DNA from 2 places in the Chromobacterium sp. FG89 genome. Region 2 is predicted to be linked to the other one. Evidence: predicted binding sites of a transcription regulator. Region 2 holds the regulator's gene; the other holds the start of a gene.
The links. The regulator FNR, encoded in region 2, switches genes on or off when oxygen is low (the NO sensors DNR and NnrR bind a similar motif). The targets are predictions, from matches to a motif close to TTGATNNNNATCAA.
Positions count from the first base shown of each region.

Region 1: ACODRW_RS02875 (M61 family metallopeptidase) is a predicted target of FNR. The motif match lies at 1,795-1,808, and genes of this name have one in related genera.

Region 1 covers NZ_JBMDIQ010000002.1:199,689-204,105, forward strand. The annotation lists gene ccoN (cytochrome-c oxidase, cbb3-type subunit I) at 1-1,410, opposite strand, end outside; gene ACODRW_RS02875 (M61 family metallopeptidase) at 1,883-3,661, shown strand; gene pepN (aminopeptidase N) at 3,744-4,417, shown strand, end outside.
Region 2 covers NZ_JBMDIQ010000029.1:38,563-42,979, reverse strand. The annotation lists gene ACODRW_RS21485 (inositol monophosphatase family protein) at 1-210, opposite strand, end outside; gene ACODRW_RS21480 (RNA methyltransferase) at 414-1,193, shown strand; gene ACODRW_RS21475 (DUF1853 family protein) at 1,183-2,106, shown strand; gene fnr (fumarate/nitrate reduction transcriptional regulator Fnr) at 2,166-2,912, opposite strand; gene hemN (oxygen-independent coproporphyrinogen III oxidase) at 3,022-4,417, shown strand, end outside.

The DNA of each region.
Region 1 (4,417 bases), on a different contig from region 2:
GGTGATGGCCGGGATCTTGGCGTCTACGGCACGGCCCGCGGTTACGGTGCGGAAGGTGTTGTAGGTCATCAGGAACATGCCGAGCAGGTACAGGAAGCCGCCAAGCAGACGCACGAAGTGGTACGGATAGGTGGCCTTGACCGCCTCTACGAAGGCGTAGGTCAGGGTGCCGTCCGGGTTCAGCGCGCGCCACATCAGGCCCTGGGTCACGCCGGAGATCCACAGCGCGGCGATGTACAGCACCACGCCGACGGTGGCGAGCCAGAAATGGGCTTCAACCAGCTTCAGGCTGAACATGGATTCGCGGCCGAACAGGCGCGGAATCAGGTAGTACATGGAACCGATGGTGATGAAGCCCACCCAGCCCAGCGCGCCGGAGTGCACGTGGCCGATGGTCCAGTCGGTGTAGTGGGACAAGGCGTTGACGGTCTTGATCGACATCATCGGGCCTTCGAAGGTGGACATGCCGTAGAAGGACAGCGAAACCACCAGGAATTTCAGCACCGGGTCGGTGCGCAGCTTATGCCAGGCGCCGGACAGCGTCATGATGCCGTTGATCATGCCGCCCCAGCTCGGAGCCAGCAGCACCAGGGAGAACACCATGCCTACGGACTGGGTCCAGTCAGGCAGGCTGGTGTAATGCAGGTGGTGAGGACCGGCCCACATATAGGTGAAGATCAGCGCCCAGAAGTGCACCACGGACAGGCGGTAGGAGTAAACCGGACGGCCAGCCTGTTTCGGGATGAAGTAGTACATCATGCCCAGGAAGGCGGCGGTCAGGAAGAAGCCCACGGCGTTGTGGCCGTACCACCATTGCACCATGGCGTCCACGGCGCCGGAGTAGGCGGAGTAGGATTTCCACAGCGACACCGGCACGAAGGCGGAGTTGACGATGTGCAGCAGGGCCACGGCCAGGATGAAGGCGCCGTAGAACCAGTTGGCCACGTAGATGTGCTTGACCTTGCGGATGGCGATGGTGCCGAAGAAAACGATGGCGTAAACAACCCAGATCACCGCGATCAGCAGTTTGATCGGCCATTCCAGCTCGGCGTATTCCTTGCTGGTGGTCAGGCCCAGCGGCAAGGTGATGGCGGCCAGCACGATCACCAGCTGCCAGCCCCAGAAGGTGAAGGCGGCGAGCTTGTCGGAGATCAGCCGGACGTTACAGGTACGCTGCACCACGTAATAGGAGGTGGCGAACAGGCCGCAACCGCCAAAGGCGAAGATGACCGCATTGGTGTGCAGAGGACGCAGGCGGCCGAAGTGGAACCAGGGGCCGAAGTTCAATTCGGGCCAGACCAGTTGGGCCGCAATGATGACGCCCACCAACATGCCGACAATGCCCCACACGACGGTCATGATGGCAAATTGGCGCACCACCTTATAGTTATAAGTGGATTGCGTTTCCATTTAGGGTTTTCTCCAAGGTTGCTAACTCAGAACGTGACATATCTAATCGGCGGCTTGAAGTCCGGGAAACTGTCCCCATCTGTACCGATGTGACTGTATCCAGACGATGCCGCAGGGAAAACGACTTTTATTAAAATCAAGCGCTTGACCCAGATCGCAGCGGTACTGATGTCTGTATTAGCAGTTCATCCCGTATTGCGACAGCGCAATTTCCCCATTTAGTTAACCCGGCATTCTAAATCAATTACCCATATCGGGCCAGTTTGGACGGCCGGGGGATGTCGCTTTCCCATTTGTCTTTATTTATGTCTCAAGCGAGCGTGACAGTTCTTGCAAATACTGTTGCTACTGACCGAGATTGTATTGTCTGGCGGCCCAGCCTTCTTGACCTGGATCAAGATGTCATAAAACGCAGCGTTTACCCGCAGCAAGTGCTAAAATCAGAAGGTTTTGCAACGATTGCAGGCAGATCATGACCGTTTCCGTCCGCTACACCCTATGTCCGAGCGCCCCGGAGGCGCATCTTTTCGAGGTCGTCCTGACCGTTTCCCGGCCCGCCAAGAATGGCCAGATTTTCTCATTGCCGGCGTGGATTCCCGGCAGTTACATGATCCGGGAGTTCTCCAAACATATTGTGGAAATTCGCGCAGAATCCGCGGGAAAAGCGGTGCGGCTGGTCCAGCTGACAAAAAACAGTTGGCAAGCCGCGCCAGTCAAGGGCTCGTTGGTTCTACGCTATAAAGTTTATGCGTTTGATCTGTCGGTGCGCGGCGCTTATCTGGACGCGCAGCGCGGCTTCTATAACGGCAGCAGCGTTTTCCTGGCGGCGGACGGCTACGAGAACGAGGCTTGCGAGGTGGAGATCCTGCCGCCGGAAGGCAAGGCCTATGCCGATTGGAAGGTGGCGACCAGCTTGCCGGCGCGCGGCGCGGACAAGAAAACCGGCTTCGGCGGCTATCAGGCCGCCTCTTACGACGAGTTGATCGACCATCCGGTGGAACTGGGCGCTTTCGAACGCGTCAGCTTCAAAGCCTGCGGCGTGCCGCACGAATTCGTCGTCTCCGGCCGCTCCCGCGCCGACCTCAAGCGCCTGGCGCGCGACGCCAAGAAAATCTGCGAATACCAGATCAAGCTGTTCGGCGAGCCGGCGCCCTTCGAGCGCTACGTATTCATGCTTTTCGTCGGCAAGGACATCTACGGCGGCCTGGAGCATCGCGCCTCCACCGCGCTGGTGGCCAACCGCGACGACTTGCCGCAGCAGGGCGTCGAGGAGATCGGCGACGGCTATCTGAAGCTGCTGGGCCTGATCAGCCACGAATATTTCCACAGCTGGAACGTCAAGCGGATGAAGCCGGCGGCGTTCACGCCCTACGATCTGAACCAGGAAGGCTATACCCGTCTGCTGTGGGCCTTCGAGGGCATCACTTCCTATTACGACGACTTGAGCCTGGTGCGTTGCGGCCTGATAGACGAGAAGCGCTATCTGGGCCTGTTGGCGGAAACCATCAGCGGCGTCGAGCGCGGCGCCGGTCGCTTGAAGCAGACGCTGGAGCAATCCAGCTTCGAAGCGTGGACCAAGTACTACCGGCAAGACGAAAACAGCCCCAACAGCATCGTCAGCTATTACACCAAGGGCGCGCTGGCCGCGCTGGCGCTGGACCTGACCATACGCCGCGACAGCCAGGGCCGTCAGTCGCTGGACGACGTGATGCGCGCGCTGTGGCGCAAATGGCTGGACGACGGCAAGGGCCTGGCCGAGGACGAGTGGGAAAGCCAGGCGCAGGCCGTCACCGGCCTGGACCTCAAGGCCTTTTTCGATCGCGCGCTGCGCGGCGTTGAGTCCCTGCCGCTGGCCGAACTGTTGGCGGCCCAGGGCGTGGAGCTGCGCTTCGAGCCGGCGGCCAACGCCGGCGACCGCGGCGGTCTGGCGCTGAGCGGCAAGCCTGCGCCGGCCAGCCTGGGGGTCAAGGCCGTGGCCGAGACCCAGGGCGTGCGCGTGCTCAATGTCTACGACGGCGGCGCGGCGCAAGGCGCCGGCCTGTCCGGCGGCGACGTGATCGTGGCCATAGACAAGCTCAAGGCGGTGGACCTGGACAAGGCGCTGGCGCGCTACCAGCCCGGCGATAAGCTGAAACTGCACTGGTTCCGCCGCGACGAACTGATCAGCGCGCAAGTGGAGCTGCAAGCCGCTCCTGCCGACGCCTGCCGCCTGCTGTTGCAGGACGGCGGCGCGCAGTGGCTGCGCCGCTAATATTCATCGGGTCGGCGCCGCTGCCCGGCGTCGTCCCCCTCCAGCCAAGACCGGCGCAGCCGGCATCGAAGGAGACGTAGACATGGCTCAACAGCCGCAAGTCAAGTACCGCAACGACTACGCAGCCCCCGCTTTTCTGATCGACCGCGTCGATCTGAGCTTCGACATCGAAGACGACGCCACCCGCGTGCACGCGCGTCTGGTGGTGACCCGCAACGACAAGGCCGCGCGCCAGGACGATCTGGTGCTGGACGGCAGCGCCGCATTGGTGGCGGTGACGCTGGACGGCGAACGCCTGGGCGAAGGCGGCTACGTGCTGGCCAACGATCAACTGACCGTGCGCGGCGTGCCGGACAGCTTCATCCTGGAAGTGGAAACCGAGATCGATCCGGCGGCCAACACCAGTCTGATGGGCTTGTACGCGTCCAACGGCAATCTGTTCACCCAATGCGAGCCGGAAGGCTTCCGCAAAATCACCTATTACCTGGACCGTCCCGACGTGATGGCCAAGTTCACCACCACCATCATGGCGGACAAGCACAAATTCCCGGTGCTGCTCTCCAACGGCAACAAGGTGGGCGAGGGCATGGTGGACAAGAAGCGCCACTGGGTGAAGTGGGTGGACCCGTACAAGAAGCCGTCTTATCTGTTCGCCTTGGTGGCCGGCAAGCTGACGGCGTTGAAGGACAAGTTCGTCACCATGCGCGGCCGCGAAGTGGCGCTGGAGATCTGGACCGAACCGGCCGATCAGGACAA
Region 2 (4,417 bases):
GCCGGACTCTTCTGCTAGAATCGCGTGCTTGGGATAAGCTTCCAGAATGGAAGCGATGATGGACTCTTCCGCGGCGCGGTCCACTTCGGTCACGAAGTCATTGTGTTTCTTGCGCTCTACGCGCACCGCGTCGAGATTCAGCGACGCGCGCTGGATGACACTGCCGGCGCGGCGAGCGGCTTTCACCGCGACATTGAGCATCGGATGCATTGACGGCCTCTACACTTTCAACCATGACAGACGTCCGCCACATGACGCGACGTCTGCTAGTAACAATCTGGGTTAAGGAACAAGAAAAACCCGGCGCAATCGGGCAAGGCCGCACGCCTGCCCAATCCGGCAAACGCTGGCCTTGCGCGCAAAACGGCGCGCGGGCTTTTCGATAAGCCGGCTATTTTAATGTGAAACTGCTGATGAATAAACCCCAAGTACCTGATTTTCTGAAAAACATTCGCATCGTGTTGGCCCGCCCCAACCATCCGGGCAATATCGGCTCCGCCGCCCGGGCGATGAAAACCATGGGCCTGAGCCGGCTGTATCTGGTTGAACCCAAAGTGTTTCCCAGCGACGAGGCCAATACGCTGGCCTCCGGCGCGGTGGATCTTCTGGAGCAGGCCACCGTGGTGTCCAGCCTGGCCGAGGCCTTGCAAGACGTCACCATCGCCTGCGCGCTGACCAGCCGCCGTCGCGAGCTGACCACCCCGCTGTCCACCCCGCGCCAGACCACGCCGGAACTGGTGGCGCGCGCCCGCGCCGGCGAACAAGTGGCCCTGGTGTTCGGCAACGAGACCTTCGGCCTGTCCATTGAAGAAGTCGAACAATGCAACCGCCTGGTCACCATCCCCGGCAACCCGGACTACTTCTCGCTGAATCTGGCGATGGCGGTGCAGGTGATGACTTACGAACTGTTCAGCCACACCGGCGTGGACGTCGACTATCTGCGCGCCGACAGCGACGCGGCGGCGCTGGGCGAGGTGGAGGGCTTCTGCGGCCACCTGGAACAGACCATGGACAAGATAGGCTATTTCCGCCGCCGCAACAGCGAACGGATGATGCGCCGGATGCGCACCCTGTTCAACCGCGCCGGCCTGCTGCGCGAGGAAATCGACATCCTGCGCGGCTTCCTCAAACAGGTGCAGCGCGCCGCCGACGGCGAAGTCCGCCGCGACGCGCCCGGACAGGATGGCGAATAAGCCGCCGTTCACCCTGCCCTACGCGCACCCGGCGGTGCGCGATCTGGCTTTTCTGCTCTCCGCGCCCTCTCCCTGGCGCAGCGGCGCGGACATCCCGCCGCAGCGGCTGCTGGGGGCCGACGGCCCGGCCTTGCTGCAAACGCTGGACGCCGATCCTGCCGAACTTCAGCACTGGCTGGCGCGCCAGCCCACCCGCCGTCTGGGCCATTACGCGGAACGGCTGCTGTCCTTCTGGTTCCGGCTGGCGCCGCACATCGAACTGGTGGCCAGCAATCTGCCGGTGCGCGCGCCGGACGGCCGCACCGTCGGCGAGTTCGACTTCCTGCTGCGCCTAGACGGCCAACCGCTGCATCTGGAAGCCGCCAGCAAGTTCTATCTGCAACTGGGCCGCAGCGCGGACACCTTGACCGGCCCCAGCCTGCGCGACGCCTGGGCGCTGAAAGCCCATAAACTGCAAACCCAGCTGCGCCTGTCCCGCCACCCGGCGGCGCAAGCGACGCTGCCGGCGGGCTTTGAGGGCTGCGCGGTCGGCGCCCGGCTCAGCGGCTGGCTGTTCCACGCCCGCGACACCGCGCCGGAAGCGCCGCCCGGCGCCCAGCCGCTGTACGGGCAATACTGGCCGCTGCGCGGCGACTGGCCGGCGTTGAATGCGGATTCGCGCTGGGCCTGGCTGCCCAGGCTCAGTTGGCTGGCGCCGGCGCGCCGCTCGCCGGAACACACCGCCGACGCGGCGGAACTGCGCGCGCGCCTGGAACAGGCCGAGGCGCCGCAGCTGCTGGCCGAACTGCAGCCCGGCCCCGACGGCGACTGGCATGAAGTGGCCCGCGGCTTCGCCGTGCCGCCGGGCTGGCCTCAGGAGGCGCCGCTGTCGCGGCTGCTGCTGCAAATCGCGGACTGCGCGCCGGCCCCATGAAAAAAGGCAAGCCCGAGGGCTTGCCTTGCGTTTTCCATCTGCCCGCCCGCGCGGCGGAATCAATGTCCGTTGGCGTGAGCGCAGCCGGAAATCAGCGCCTTCAATTCGTCCACCATCACCAGTTGGATGTGCTTATGATCGACGGTGATCCAGCCTTGCTGCTGGAACTTGGACAGCGTGCGGCTGACGGTTTCCAGCTTCAGGCCGAGGAAGCTGCCGATTTCCTCGCGGCTCATGCGCAGGATGAAGTCGTTGGCGGCGAAGCCGCGGGTGGACAGACGCTGCGACAGATTGAGCAGGAAGGCGGCCAAGCGCTCTTCCGCCTTCATGTTGCCCAATAACAACATTACATTCTGATCGCGAACGATCTCGCGGCTCATCAGACGGTAGAAATGGTGCTGCAGGGTGGGAATTTCGCGGCCCAGGCTCTCCATGCGGCTGAACGGCAGCTCGCACACCTCGCTGTCCTCCAGCGCGATGGCGTCGCAGCCGTGCACATTGGCGGAAATGCCGTCCAGGCCCATCAGTTCGCCGGACATATGGAAGCCGGTGACCTGCTCGCGGCCGTCCTGACTGGCGACGCTGGTCTTGAAGAAGCCGGTGCGCACCGCGAACAGCGAACGGAAGCCCTCGCCGCTGCGGAACAAGTACTCGCCGCGCTTCAAACGGCGGCTTTGGCGGATCACCGCGTCGAGCTGGGTCAGCTCCTCGCGGTTAAGCCCCACAGGTAGACAAAGTTCCTTCAGGCTGCAGTTGGAGCAGGAGACCTTCAGGTTATGCAAAGAGATATGGTTCTGATCGGACATGGCATGTTTAGTACAAGCTTGCGATGAAGCTTGACCCTTATCAAAGCGAAATTCGCAGGATTTCCGCAAATTTACCAGTCCACCAGAGGTTTTGCCATCCAAATACGACATGAAGACCACCCACCCATTTTCTCCTGCCCATTTTGAATTCGACCGCGCGCTGATTGAGCGCCTCGACGGGACAGGTCCTAGATATACGTCATACCCGACAGCGGATCGCTTTACGCCGGGTTTTGCCGAAAGAGACTACATCCACTGGCTACGGCAGCGCAGCATCGGCGCCAACCGGAAACCTTTATCATTGTACGCTCATATACCTTTTTGCAACACTATCTGCTACTACTGCGGTTGCAACAAGATCATCACCAAGGACAGCGGCAAAGCGGACTTGTACCTGGACTACCTGGAGAAGGAGGTCCGCATGATCGCCTCCTGTCTGGGCCGCCGCGAGCAAGTGATACAGCTGCATTTCGGCGGCGGCACCCCCACTTTCTTGTCCGACGCGCAACTGGAACGATTGATGACCTTGCTCAAGACTCATTTCGAGTTCTTGAAGGAGGGGGAGTATTCCATAGAAATAGACCCGCGCAAAGTCAGCGCGGCGACAATCTTCAAACTGGCCGAACTCGGATTCAACCGCATCAGCGTCGGGATTCAGGACTTTGAACCGGCGGTGCAGCAGGCGGTGAACCGGGTGCAGTCCGAAGAGGAAACACTGGAGGTGATCCAGGCCGCGCGCGACGCCGGCTTCAAGTCCGTCAGCGTCGATCTGATCTACGGCCTGCCGCTGCAGACTCGGGAATCGGTGCGCCGCACGCTGGACAAGGTGATCGCCATCGGGCCGGACCGGCTGGCGCTGTACAACTACGCCCACCTGCCCACCGTGTTCATGCCGCAGCGGCGCATCAACGAGGCCGATCTGCCCTCGCCGGAAACCAAGCTGGACATCCTGCAGGACTCGGTGCAGCGCCTGGCCGACGCCGGCTATGTCTTCATCGGCATGGATCACTTCGCCAAGCCGGACGACGAACTGGCCTCCGCCCTGCGCCAGGGCCGGCTGCAACGCAATTTCCAGGGCTACTCCACCCATGCGGACTGCGACATGATCGGTCTTGGCGTGTCCTCCATCGGCAAGGTCGGCCCCTGTTACAGCCAGAACGCCAAGGACCTGGACAGTTATTACGCGGCGCTGGACAGCGGCCATCTGCCGGTGTTGCGCGGGCTGACGCTGGACAATGACGACATCCTGCGCCGCAGCATCATCCAAGGCCTGATGTGTCGCTTCTCGCTGTCGGTGGAAGCGCTGGAAGAGATCCACGGCATCAACTTCGCCGAGTACTTCGCCGAAGAACTGCCGCAGATCCGCGAATACCAGCAACTGGGCCTGCTGTCCTTCGACGGCGACTTCATCATGGTGGAGCCCAAGGGCCGCTTCCTGATCCGCAATATCGCGATGATCTTCGACCGCCATCTGCGGGAGCGCCGCACCCAGGCGCGCTACTCCA